Salinivibrio kushneri: one gene and its partners. The protein of the gene in region 1 binds, or shares a complex with, the protein of each later gene. Links are inferred from orthologs where the notes say so. Each region holds a gene or a part of one and is shown on either strand. Other genes may lie near its edges.

The links.
Region 2: the proteins of accD (region 1) and accC are in contact, whole or in part, in a solved structure (PDB 8UXZ), measured with the Escherichia coli proteins. The link is inferred for Salinivibrio kushneri from one-to-one orthologs.
Region 3: the proteins of accD (region 1) and accB are in contact, whole or in part, in a solved structure (PDB 8UXZ), measured with the Escherichia coli proteins. The link is inferred for Salinivibrio kushneri from one-to-one orthologs.
Region 4: the proteins of accD (region 1) and accA are in contact, whole or in part, in a solved structure (PDB 8UXZ), measured with the Escherichia coli proteins. The link is inferred for Salinivibrio kushneri from one-to-one orthologs.

What each region holds. Positions count from the first base shown.
Region 1 is NZ_CP114588.1:1,980,758-1,983,715, reverse strand. Bases 39-2,958 are described here. They hold accD (acetyl-CoA carboxylase, carboxyltransferase subunit beta), read left to right. Parts: upstream 39-995; coding sequence 996-1,922; downstream 1,923-2,958. Other genes in these bases: folC (bifunctional tetrahydrofolate synthase/dihydrofolate synthase), read left to right, coding at 1,988-2,958; truA (tRNA pseudouridine(38-40) synthase TruA), read left to right, coding at 43-828.
Region 2 is NZ_CP114588.1:2,606,057-2,608,903, forward strand. What follows is about bases 1-2,809. They hold accC (acetyl-CoA carboxylase biotin carboxylase subunit), read left to right. Parts: upstream 1-637; coding sequence 638-1,981; downstream 1,982-2,809. Other genes in these bases: aroQ (type II 3-dehydroquinate dehydratase), read left to right, coding at 1-142; accB (acetyl-CoA carboxylase biotin carboxyl carrier protein), read left to right, coding at 169-627; N8M53_RS11970 (methyl-accepting chemotaxis protein), read right to left, coding at 2,090-2,809. In the rest of the region: more of N8M53_RS11970, read right to left, coding at 2,810-2,847. UniProt on the Escherichia coli protein: This protein is a component of the acetyl coenzyme A carboxylase complex; first, biotin carboxylase catalyzes the carboxylation of the carrier protein and then the transcarboxylase transfers the carboxyl group to form malonyl-CoA.
Region 3 is NZ_CP114588.1:2,605,221-2,607,953, forward strand. Bases 39-2,733 are described here. They hold accB (acetyl-CoA carboxylase biotin carboxyl carrier protein), read left to right. Parts: upstream 39-1,004; coding sequence 1,005-1,463; downstream 1,464-2,733. Other genes in these bases: acs (acetate--CoA ligase), read left to right, coding at 39-182; aroQ (type II 3-dehydroquinate dehydratase), read left to right, coding at 523-978; accC (acetyl-CoA carboxylase biotin carboxylase subunit), read left to right, coding at 1,474-2,733. Also shown: more of acs, read left to right, coding at 1-38. UniProt on the Escherichia coli protein: This protein is a component of the acetyl coenzyme A carboxylase complex; first, biotin carboxylase catalyzes the carboxylation of the carrier protein and then the transcarboxylase transfers the carboxyl group to form malonyl-CoA.
Region 4 is NZ_CP114588.1:655,194-658,171, forward strand. The notes cover bases 8-2,947. They hold accA (acetyl-CoA carboxylase carboxyl transferase subunit alpha), read left to right. Parts: upstream 8-967; coding sequence 968-1,927; downstream 1,928-2,947. Other genes in these bases: dnaE (DNA polymerase III subunit alpha), read left to right, coding at 8-912; tilS (tRNA lysidine(34) synthetase TilS), read left to right, coding at 2,023-2,947. Outside these bases: more of dnaE, read left to right, coding at 1-7; more of tilS, read left to right, coding at 2,948-2,978. UniProt on the Escherichia coli protein: Component of the acetyl coenzyme A carboxylase (ACC) complex. First, biotin carboxylase catalyzes the carboxylation of biotin on its carrier protein (BCCP) and then the CO(2) group is transferred by the carboxyltransferase to acetyl-CoA to form malonyl-CoA.

The DNA of each region.
Region 1 (2,958 bases):
TATAATGCGGCGCCTTATTGACGAGTAACGAGAAGGCAGGGCATGAGATTCGCGTTAGGCATTGAGTATGATGGCGCTCAGTTTTACGGTTGGCAGAAGCAACGAGAAGTCACGAGTGTGCAGGAACACCTAGAGCGTGCTTTATCGACGGTTGCCAATCATCCTGTCGCCGTACAGTGTGCGGGACGTACCGACTCTGGCGTGCATGGAACAGGACAAGTGGTCCATTTTGACACTGACAATCAGCGTCCTTTAAAAGCTTGGACGATGGGTGTCAATGCGAACTTGCCGGATCCGATAGCGGTGCGATGGGCGAAGCCCGTGACAGACGATTTTCATGCTCGCTTTAGTGCCACTGCGCGACGCTATCGTTATGTGATTTATAATCATCCCTTGCGCCCGGCGATCTTAGCCAAGGGAGTGAGTCACTATCATGCTGAACTTGATGAAACCTTAATGCACCGAGCAGGTCAGTATCTCCTTGGGGAGAATGACTTTTCATCATTCCGTGCCGCTCAGTGTCAATCGAACTCCCCTTGGCGGAACGTGATGTATTTATCGGTCAACCGTCAAGGACGCTTTATTGTGATTGATATTAAAGCCAATGCGTTTGTGCATCATATGGTGCGCAATATTGTTGGGAGCTTAATGACGGTCGGTCGTCAAGAGCAGCCTCCTGAGTGGATGGCTTGGCTGCTGGCACAAAAAGATCGGACCCAGGCTGCCGCGACGGCGAAAGCTGAAGGCTTGTATTTGGTTGAGGTGGACTATCCTGACACGTTTGGGTTGCCTCACTCACCCATTGGCCCCTTGTTTTTGCCGGATTAGGTGATTGTGTCGGCAAGTACGCTGTACTCAAACAGCACGGAGAGAGAATAGGTAGTACCAGTTTTTTATCCCAAGTCTGACAGACTTGTGATTTAATTCGGTCTAATTTGTTACGAATCCAAGATAGCTATCCGTTCACGATAGTTATTACTAAGTAAAGGTTGTCCATGAGCTGGCTAGAAAAAATATTAACCAAAAGTAATATTGGTTCATCACGCAAGGCGTCGATTCCAGAAGGTGTGTGGACCAAGTGTACGTCGTGTGATCAAGTTCTCTATCACGCGGATGTCGAGCGTAACTTGGAAGTATGTCCAAAGTGTGAACACCATATGCGCATGCCAGCACGGCGTCGGCTCGACGTGTTTTTGGATAAAGACGGGCGTGAAGAGATTGCTAGTGAGCTTGAACCCAAAGATGTGTTGAAATTTCGCGATTCGAAAAAGTATAAAGATCGCTTAGTGTCGGCGCAAAAAGCGAGTGGCGAGAAAGACGCCCTTGTGGTCATGAAAGGCAGCGTGTTTGATGTACCTGTGGTGGCTTGTGCCTTTGAGTTTAAATTTATGGGCGGCTCGATGGGAGCCGTTGTGGGTGCTCGCTTCGTTAAAGCGGTGGATGCGGCGATCGAAAATAACTGCGGTTTGGTGTGCTTTTCTGCCAGTGGTGGTGCGCGTATGCAAGAAGCGCTTATGTCACTGATGCAAATGGCAAAAACAAGTGCTGCATTGGAACGCCTTTCTCGCCACAACCTGCCGTTTATCTCGGTATTAACCGATCCGACTTATGGTGGGGTGACGGCAAGTTTTGCCATGTTAGGTGATATCAATGTGGCCGAGCCTAAAGCGATTATCGGTTTCGCAGGGCGCCGAGTGATTGAACAGACGGTGCGTGAGAACCTCCCGGAAGATTTCCAAACCAGTGAGTTCTTGCTTGAGCATGGCGCGATTGACATGATCGTCGATCGTCGAGAAATGCGTCAACGCTTGGCGGGGCTGCTTGCTAAATTGAATAACATTCACTCACCGCTTGTGGTCGATGTAGAGCAAGACAAGCCTGATCTTGACCCTGAAGCGGCACCACCTTCTCAAGACCAATAATTGACCGTGTCCCACGGCGCTATCCTTGGTATCATTTGCCCATCATGGAGTAACTGACCAAGTCAATGTCTGAACTACAACACCCAACAGCCACGTCCTCTTTAACGACGTGGCTGTCTTATCTAGAAAGCATCCATACCAGTGCCATCGATCTTGGCCTTGAACGCGTTGCGGCTGTGGCGGAAAACGCACAACTGACCAAGCCTGCGCCGACAGTGATTACCGTTGCGGGAACCAATGGTAAAGGCACAACCTGTGCGCTGCTGGAATCGATTTTGCAGCATGCGGGTTATCGCACCGGTGTTTATAGCTCCCCGCACCTCACTCACTATAATGAGCGAGTGCGCATTAATGGCAAACAGCTAGACGATGGTGCGCATAGTCAAGCGTTCGCGATGATTGAACAAGCACGTGGTGAGACCAGCTTGAGCTTTTTCGAGTTCGGCACCTTGGCCGCACTGCACCTGTTCAAGCAGCATGCACTGGATGTCGTTATTTTAGAAGTTGGCCTGGGTGGACGCCTCGATGCCACTAATGTGGTTGAGCATGATGTCTCGGTGATCACCAGCCTCGCGCTTGATCACTGTGATTGGCTAGGGGATGACATTAATCAAATCGGCTACGAAAAAGCAGGTATCTTCCGAGCTGATAAACCCGCTGTTTGCGGTCAGCCCTCTCCACCAGCGAGCGTAGCTGCACATGCTGACAGTATTGGCGCCGAGCTACACCAACTGGGCTATCAATATCAATATACAATCACTGATGATAGTTGGTGTTGGGCGGCAGGGGCGTTTGAGCTGACAGCGTTGCCCATCCCGGCAATACCGTTACAAAACGCTGCTACTGCCTTGATGGCTTTGGGCGTTGCCGATCTGGAAATTGCAGACACGCACATCTCTGACGGGCTAGTATCGGTGTCGGTACCGGGGCGAATGCAGGTTGTCGCCAAGGCGCCTTACACTGTGTTTGACGTTGCTCATAATCCGCACGCGGCCGCTTATTTGGCAGAGAAATTGGCTGAGTGTAAAGCTGAACG
Region 2 (2,847 bases), 630 kb from region 1 along the record:
GAATGTGTACGCGCGTGAGCCCTTCCGGCATCACTCGTACTTTTCGGACAAAGCCGTCGGGGTGCTCAGCGGCTTTGGTGCTGATGGTTATGAATTCGCCTTAACAGCGGCCGCGCGTCATTTAGCGTTTGCGGCTGAGTAAAACAAAACATAAAGAAGAGACCTATCATGGATATCCGTAAGATTAAGAAACTGATCGAGCTTGTTGAAGAGTCTGGCATCTCCGAGCTAGAGATTGCTGAAGGCGAAGAGTCCGTTCGTATCAGTCGCTCTTCCCCTGCTGCGCCTGCGCAAATGGTTGCCCCGCAATACGCGGCACCAGCAGCGCCTGCACCAGCGCCAGCCGCCCCTGAAGCATCGGCAGCGGAACCTGCAAGCGCACCAAAACCGAGTGGGCATCAGGTTCTTTCACCGATGGTCGGTACCTTCTATCGTGCACCAAGCCCAGAGTCGTCACCTTTTGTTGAAGTGGGCACCCAGGTCAATGAAGGCGATGCCCTGTGTATTGTCGAAGCGATGAAGATGATGAATCAAATCCAAGCCGACAAGAGCGGTGTGGTCAAAGCGATTCTATGTGAAGACGGTCAGCCCGTTGAATTCGACGAACCACTCGTGATCATCGAATAAGCGAGGGCGCATGTTAGATAAAATTGTTATTGCTAACCGCGGTGAAATTGCACTGCGCATTTTGCGTGCGTGCAAAGAGCTGGGGATTAAAACCGTCGCGGTGCACTCGACCGCTGACCGCGATCTTAAACACGTGTTGTTAGCCGATGAAACCGTATGTATCGGCCCTGCACCAAGTAACCAAAGCTACCTGAATATTCCTCGCATCATCAGCGCCGCTGAAATCACCGGTGCGGTGGCGATCCACCCAGGTTACGGGTTCCTATCCGAAAACGCTGACTTTGCCGAGCAGGTTGAGCGTTCAGGGTTTGTCTTTGTCGGCCCCAAAGCTGACACCATCCGTTTGATGGGCGATAAGGTGTCGGCCATTGAAGCGATGAAAAAAGCAGGTGTCCCCTGCGTCCCTGGTTCAGACGGCCCGCTAGGTAGCGATCAGGAAAAAAACAAAACCATCGCCAAACGTATTGGCTATCCGGTGATCATCAAAGCATCCGGTGGCGGCGGTGGCCGAGGTATGCGTGTGGTGCGCTCTGAAGCAGAGCTTATCGATGCGATTGCGATGACTCGCGCCGAAGCCAAATCTGCATTTAGCAATGACATGGTTTACATGGAAAAATTCCTTGAGAACCCTCGCCATGTCGAAGTGCAGGTCTTAGCCGACGGTCAAGGCGGTGCGATCCATCTTGGTGAACGCGACTGCTCGATGCAGCGCCGTCACCAAAAGGTCGTTGAAGAAGCACCAGCCCCAGGTATCACTGCTGAAATGCGTAAATTCATTGGTGAACGCTGCTGTCGCGCGTGTGTTGAGATTGGTTATCGCGGAGCGGGCACCTTTGAGTTCTTATATGAAAACGGCGAGTTCTACTTTATTGAGATGAACACCCGCATTCAGGTCGAGCACCCCGTCACCGAAATGGTGACCGGCATTGACCTGGTCAAAGAGCAACTCCGCATTGCGGCAGGTCAGCCACTATCGTTCACCCAAGACGACATTCAAATTCGCGGCCACGCGGTGGAGTGCCGGATTAACGCTGAAGATCCAGAGCGCTTTATCCCCAGCCCAGGCAAGATTGAACGTTTCCACTCGCCTGGCGGGATGGGCGTGCGTTGGGAGTCACACGTGTACGCGGGCTATCAAGTACCGCCCCACTATGACTCCATGGTCGGCAAGCTTATCTGTTACGGTGAGAACCGTGACGTCGCGATTGCACGTATGCGTAACGCCTTGGCTGAAACCGTGATTGATGGTATTAAAACCAACATCCCTCTCCAGCTCGATATTATGAACGACGAGCACTTCCAACACGGTGGTGCCAACATTCATTATCTCGAGAAAAAGCTCGGCTTGTCGTAATCATGCCGTTGGCTATAACCAAGGCCACGCCACCAAAGCTAGCAACCAAACCGCCGTTAATCGGCGGTTTTTTGTCCCTGCTTTAGTGAGATTGTCACGCGAGGGAGCTTAAACCTTGGCAGGCCTTTTATCTCCCACCTGGCCGGCCAGTTTAAAATCATTCAAGGTATCTTTTAGATACAGCGATTGACTCATCAGTTGCGCCGCAATATCTGCCGTTTGCGTGGCCTGCTCACTGGCTGTGTGACTTTGTCCGTTTATTTGTTCCACCGACTCACTCATGTCTTTGGTCACATTGGCCTGCTCGCCCGCCGCGGTGGCCACTTCACTGCCCATCGATTTCACTTGATTGACTTTCTCAAAGATGTCGGCCAGCACCGCGCGAGACTCCGCCACCACCGCTAGGGTTTCTTGCGCCATTTGGTTGTTACTGAGCACCCGCTCAGATGAATGATGAATGCCGGTCTGTAAGCCCTCAAGCATGGCTTTAATGTCACACGTCGCCGCTTGTGTACGCTGAGCGAGGTTTCTGACTTCATCAGCAACCACAGCAAAGCCTCGCCCTTGCTCACCTGCTCTTGCTGCCTCAATGGCCGCGTTTAAAGCCAGTAAGTTGGTTTGCTCGGCAATCTCACTGATGGTTTGCGTCACTTTGGTGATTTTTTGACTCTCCTCTGCACTGGCTTGAATCTGTGAAATGGTCTGCTCAAGCTCATCGATAAAGGCGGTCATACTGGTGGTCGCACGGCCGACCACATCAGCACCATCGCTGGCACGTCCTTGGGTAACGGAGATAATGTCGGCCGTACGATTCATGTTTTGCGCCACTTGCTCAATCGTGGCACTCATTTGCGTCATCGCACTGG
Region 3 (2,733 bases), 620 kb from region 1 along the record:
TTGCGACACCCGATTTCATCCACTGGACGGATGCTCTGCCTAAAACCCGTTCAGGAAAAATCATGCGTCGTATTCTGCGCAAAATCGCCACCGGTGATACCGGCAGCCTTGGCGACACCTCCACCTTGGCCGATCCTAGTGTGGTCGATAAGCTTATCGCAGAAAAAGAAAGTGTGGTCTAACCCTAACGAAAGATTGCTTAGCAACCTTTGCCGCCTTCGGGCGGCTTTTTTGATCCCCGACACAGGGTAAACGGAACTCTTTTCATCCCCGGCAATCACACAAAAAGTAGGGACATGAAGTATTACCCTGCTTCAAACCGCCCGTCACCCACCATTTTGTGATAGCAAAAAGACAAAGTGTGCTGATTAGACCAGTATTTTGCTGCGATTTGCGCTGAAGTCTCTATAATTGCTGTCAGTAGGGAAAAATTTGCATGGTATGCACCGTCATAACATGCCCACTGGCTGGAATCCGCATTAAGCTGCACAATTACAGCGAATAGGAGAAGTAAGCGTCAAGATGTCTACAAGAAACCAAGTTTTAGTTTTAAATGGCCCAAACCTTAATTTGCTTGGCAAACGTGAGCCCGAGCATTACGGTGCCCAAACCCTCAGCCAAATCATGGCGGGCTTAGAGGCACAAGCCGCTACCTTGGGTCTCAGTCTTGAACACTTTCAATCCAATAGCGAAGCTAGCCTCATTGATAAAATCCACCAAGCGATGGAGACCGTGGACTTTATCATTATCAACCCAGCAGCACTGACCCATACCTCTGTCGCCCTGCGTGACGCTCTATTAGGGGTCAACATCCCTTTTATCGAAGTGCATTTGTCGAATGTGTACGCGCGTGAGCCCTTCCGGCATCACTCGTACTTTTCGGACAAAGCCGTCGGGGTGCTCAGCGGCTTTGGTGCTGATGGTTATGAATTCGCCTTAACAGCGGCCGCGCGTCATTTAGCGTTTGCGGCTGAGTAAAACAAAACATAAAGAAGAGACCTATCATGGATATCCGTAAGATTAAGAAACTGATCGAGCTTGTTGAAGAGTCTGGCATCTCCGAGCTAGAGATTGCTGAAGGCGAAGAGTCCGTTCGTATCAGTCGCTCTTCCCCTGCTGCGCCTGCGCAAATGGTTGCCCCGCAATACGCGGCACCAGCAGCGCCTGCACCAGCGCCAGCCGCCCCTGAAGCATCGGCAGCGGAACCTGCAAGCGCACCAAAACCGAGTGGGCATCAGGTTCTTTCACCGATGGTCGGTACCTTCTATCGTGCACCAAGCCCAGAGTCGTCACCTTTTGTTGAAGTGGGCACCCAGGTCAATGAAGGCGATGCCCTGTGTATTGTCGAAGCGATGAAGATGATGAATCAAATCCAAGCCGACAAGAGCGGTGTGGTCAAAGCGATTCTATGTGAAGACGGTCAGCCCGTTGAATTCGACGAACCACTCGTGATCATCGAATAAGCGAGGGCGCATGTTAGATAAAATTGTTATTGCTAACCGCGGTGAAATTGCACTGCGCATTTTGCGTGCGTGCAAAGAGCTGGGGATTAAAACCGTCGCGGTGCACTCGACCGCTGACCGCGATCTTAAACACGTGTTGTTAGCCGATGAAACCGTATGTATCGGCCCTGCACCAAGTAACCAAAGCTACCTGAATATTCCTCGCATCATCAGCGCCGCTGAAATCACCGGTGCGGTGGCGATCCACCCAGGTTACGGGTTCCTATCCGAAAACGCTGACTTTGCCGAGCAGGTTGAGCGTTCAGGGTTTGTCTTTGTCGGCCCCAAAGCTGACACCATCCGTTTGATGGGCGATAAGGTGTCGGCCATTGAAGCGATGAAAAAAGCAGGTGTCCCCTGCGTCCCTGGTTCAGACGGCCCGCTAGGTAGCGATCAGGAAAAAAACAAAACCATCGCCAAACGTATTGGCTATCCGGTGATCATCAAAGCATCCGGTGGCGGCGGTGGCCGAGGTATGCGTGTGGTGCGCTCTGAAGCAGAGCTTATCGATGCGATTGCGATGACTCGCGCCGAAGCCAAATCTGCATTTAGCAATGACATGGTTTACATGGAAAAATTCCTTGAGAACCCTCGCCATGTCGAAGTGCAGGTCTTAGCCGACGGTCAAGGCGGTGCGATCCATCTTGGTGAACGCGACTGCTCGATGCAGCGCCGTCACCAAAAGGTCGTTGAAGAAGCACCAGCCCCAGGTATCACTGCTGAAATGCGTAAATTCATTGGTGAACGCTGCTGTCGCGCGTGTGTTGAGATTGGTTATCGCGGAGCGGGCACCTTTGAGTTCTTATATGAAAACGGCGAGTTCTACTTTATTGAGATGAACACCCGCATTCAGGTCGAGCACCCCGTCACCGAAATGGTGACCGGCATTGACCTGGTCAAAGAGCAACTCCGCATTGCGGCAGGTCAGCCACTATCGTTCACCCAAGACGACATTCAAATTCGCGGCCACGCGGTGGAGTGCCGGATTAACGCTGAAGATCCAGAGCGCTTTATCCCCAGCCCAGGCAAGATTGAACGTTTCCACTCGCCTGGCGGGATGGGCGTGCGTTGGGAGTCACACGTGTACGCGGGCTATCAAGTACCGCCCCACTATGACTCCATGGTCGGCAAGCTTATCTGTTACGGTGAGAACCGTGACGTCGCGATTGCACGTATGCGTAACGCCTTGGCTGAAACCGTGATTGATGGTATTAAAACCAACATCCCTCTC
Region 4 (2,978 bases), 1.3 Mb from region 1 along the record:
GGGTATTTCCGAGACTTGTTTGATTTTTGTGCTCGCATTGATACCAAAAAAGTCAATAAACGTGTGATTGAACGCCTAATCCGTGCCGGTGCCATGGATAAGTTGGGTCCTCACCGTGCCGCGATGATGGCCTCGGTTGATGAGGCTATCCGTGCTGCGAGCCAACATCATCAAGCGGAAGCCTACGGGCAAACCGATATGTTTGGGGTGTTGACTGATGCCCCTGAAGAAGTCGAGCATGCCTATGCACACGCTGACCCGTGGCCAGATAAAGTGTGGCTAGAAGGGGAGCGAGAAACGCTGGGCTTGTATTTGACCGGCCATCCGGTCAACAGCTATCGCAAAGAGTTAAAAAACTACATCACGTGGCGGCTAGAAGATGCCCATGCAACGAAGCGTGATGTGGTCTCGACGGTAGCAGGGTTGGTGATCGCTGCACGGGTAATGACCACCAAACGGGGCTCGCGTTTGGGGATCTTAACCCTCGATGATCGCTCGGGGCGCATGGAAGTGATGCTTTTTTCTGATGTACTCGACAAATATCTCGACTTGGTGGAGAAAGATCGGATTTTAGTGGTCTCAGGACAGGTCAGCTTTGATGACTTCAACGGGGGGCTTAAAATGACCGCCCGTGAAGTGATGGACATCAGTCAGGCGCGGGAAAAATATGCGCGTTGTTTAGGGATTTCGATGACCTCGGATCAAGTCGATGCGCCCTTTTTTGAGCGATTTCATGATGCACTGGCACCCTACCGATCCGGTACAGTGCCTGTGAATCTTTACTATCAGCGCGACGATGCGCGCGCGCGGTTACGTTTAGGCGCAGAGTGGCGCGTAACGCCAACCGATGAATTAATCGACACCTTGAAAGGCTTGCTCGGCAACGAACAGGTCGAATTAGAGTTTAACTAAGCCAGGCTGGTGACGTGTCGCGTACACTGGCGGTGACCAATAGGATTCTCTTGGTATGAGTCTTAATTTTTTAGAGTTTGAACAACCTATCGCAGAACTAGAAGCCAAAATTGAGGCCCTTCGCGCTGTTTCCAAGCGGGGTGGAGAAGACGCGGTTAACTTAGATAAAGAGATTGAACAACTGGAAACAAAAAGCCTAGAGTTGACGCGAAAAATTTTTGGTGATTTAGGCGCGTGGCAGGTGGCACAACTTGCGCGTCATCCTCAACGCCCTTATACCTATGACTACCTGGATCGTATTTTCCATGAGTTTGATGAATTGGCTGGCGACCGCGCCTATGCTGATGACAAAGCACTGGTAGGAGGAATGGCACGATTAGAAGGGCGTCCAGTGATGGTGATTGGCCACCAAAAAGGGCGAGACACCAATGAAAAGGTCAAGCGTAACTTTGGTATGCCTAAGCCCGAGGGCTACCGCAAAGCACTGCGTCTGATGAAAATGGCCGAGCGTTTTAATATGCCGGTGATTACCTTTATCGATACTGCAGGGGCTTACCCAGGGGTAGGTGCCGAGGAGCGAGGCCAATCAGAGGCGATTGCCCGTAACCTCAAAGAAATGGCGGGCCTAACCGTACCCGTGATTTGTAATGTGGTCGGTGAAGGTGGTTCTGGTGGTGCGTTGGCGATTGGCGTGGGTGATTATGTCAATATGCTGCAGTACTCCACCTACTCGGTGATCTCCCCCGAAGGCTGTGCGTCTATTTTGTGGCGTGATGCTGCGAAAGCGCCGCAAGCTGCTGATGCAATGGGAATTACCGCGCCACGTCTAAAAGAACTTGGCTTGATTGATAGTGTGATCACTGAGCCTCTGGGAGGTGCACACCGCGACATTAACGCGATGGCTGATAGCATTAAGCAAACACTGCTTACCCAGCTAAGCGATTTAGACAGTCTTGATACCGAAAGCTTGCGGGATCGCCGTTATCAGCGCTTGCTCAACTACGGTTACTGCTAATCGTGATGGAATGAGCTGCGATAAAGGGCCTGCGGGCCCTTTTCTTTTATGTAAACGGCGGCAACAATGACAGATTATATCAATGACGAATGGCTATGCTTTACCATCAACTGAGTGACACATTAGCTCCACTGACGTCGGCACCGCGACAGGTGGTGTTGGCGCTGAGTGGCGGATTAGATTCTCGCGTGTTGCTAGAATTATTAACCCAGTATCGCGACCAGCACCCCCAACATGATTACCTTGTGGTTCATGTTCATCACGGTTTGCATCCTGATGCAGATAAATGGGCTGAGCAGTGCCAGATGTGGGCGGACAATGCCGGATTTCGCTGCTGTATAGAAAGGGTGAGCTTGGATACGTCGCTGAGTGTGGAACATGCGGCAAGACAAGCAAGATATCAGGCGATCGCGCACCTGCTTGAGCCCGATGGACTGGTGTTAACCGCCCAGCACAGTGATGATCAGGTTGAAACCTTTTTCCTCGCCCTGAAACGCGGCAGTGGTCTGGAAGGGTTAGCAGGGATGCCAGCCGTGCGACCTTTGGGTCAAGGCTATCTTGTGCGTCCCTTATTGACGCAATCACGGGCGAGCCTTGAGGTGTATGCGCGCCAACATCAACTCGATTGGGTGGACGACCCGAGTAATCAAGACACCCGCTTTGATCGCAATTTTTTGCGCCACCAATGGTTACCGCAAGCGGATGCTCGTTGGCCAGGGTTTCGTAAAGCTGTTGAGCGAACTCAGCGCTTGTGTGGTGAACAAGCGTCGTTGTTGGCGCGACTGATAGAGCCGATGGTGACACAAGCGGAGACAGAAGCGGGCAGTCTGGCTATTACCGCATTACCACAAGACGATTTAGCACTCACGCAGGCCATGCTGCGCCATTGGCTAAAGCGTCACAGTATTACCTTAACGCAGGCCCAGTTACAGGCATTGCTCTCAGATGTCATCAACGCTAAACCGGATGCTAATCCAAGCTTGAGCGTTGGGGCGGTGAGCATTCGCCGCTTCCAGCAACAGCTTTATATCGTGATGCCTTATGCGGACTT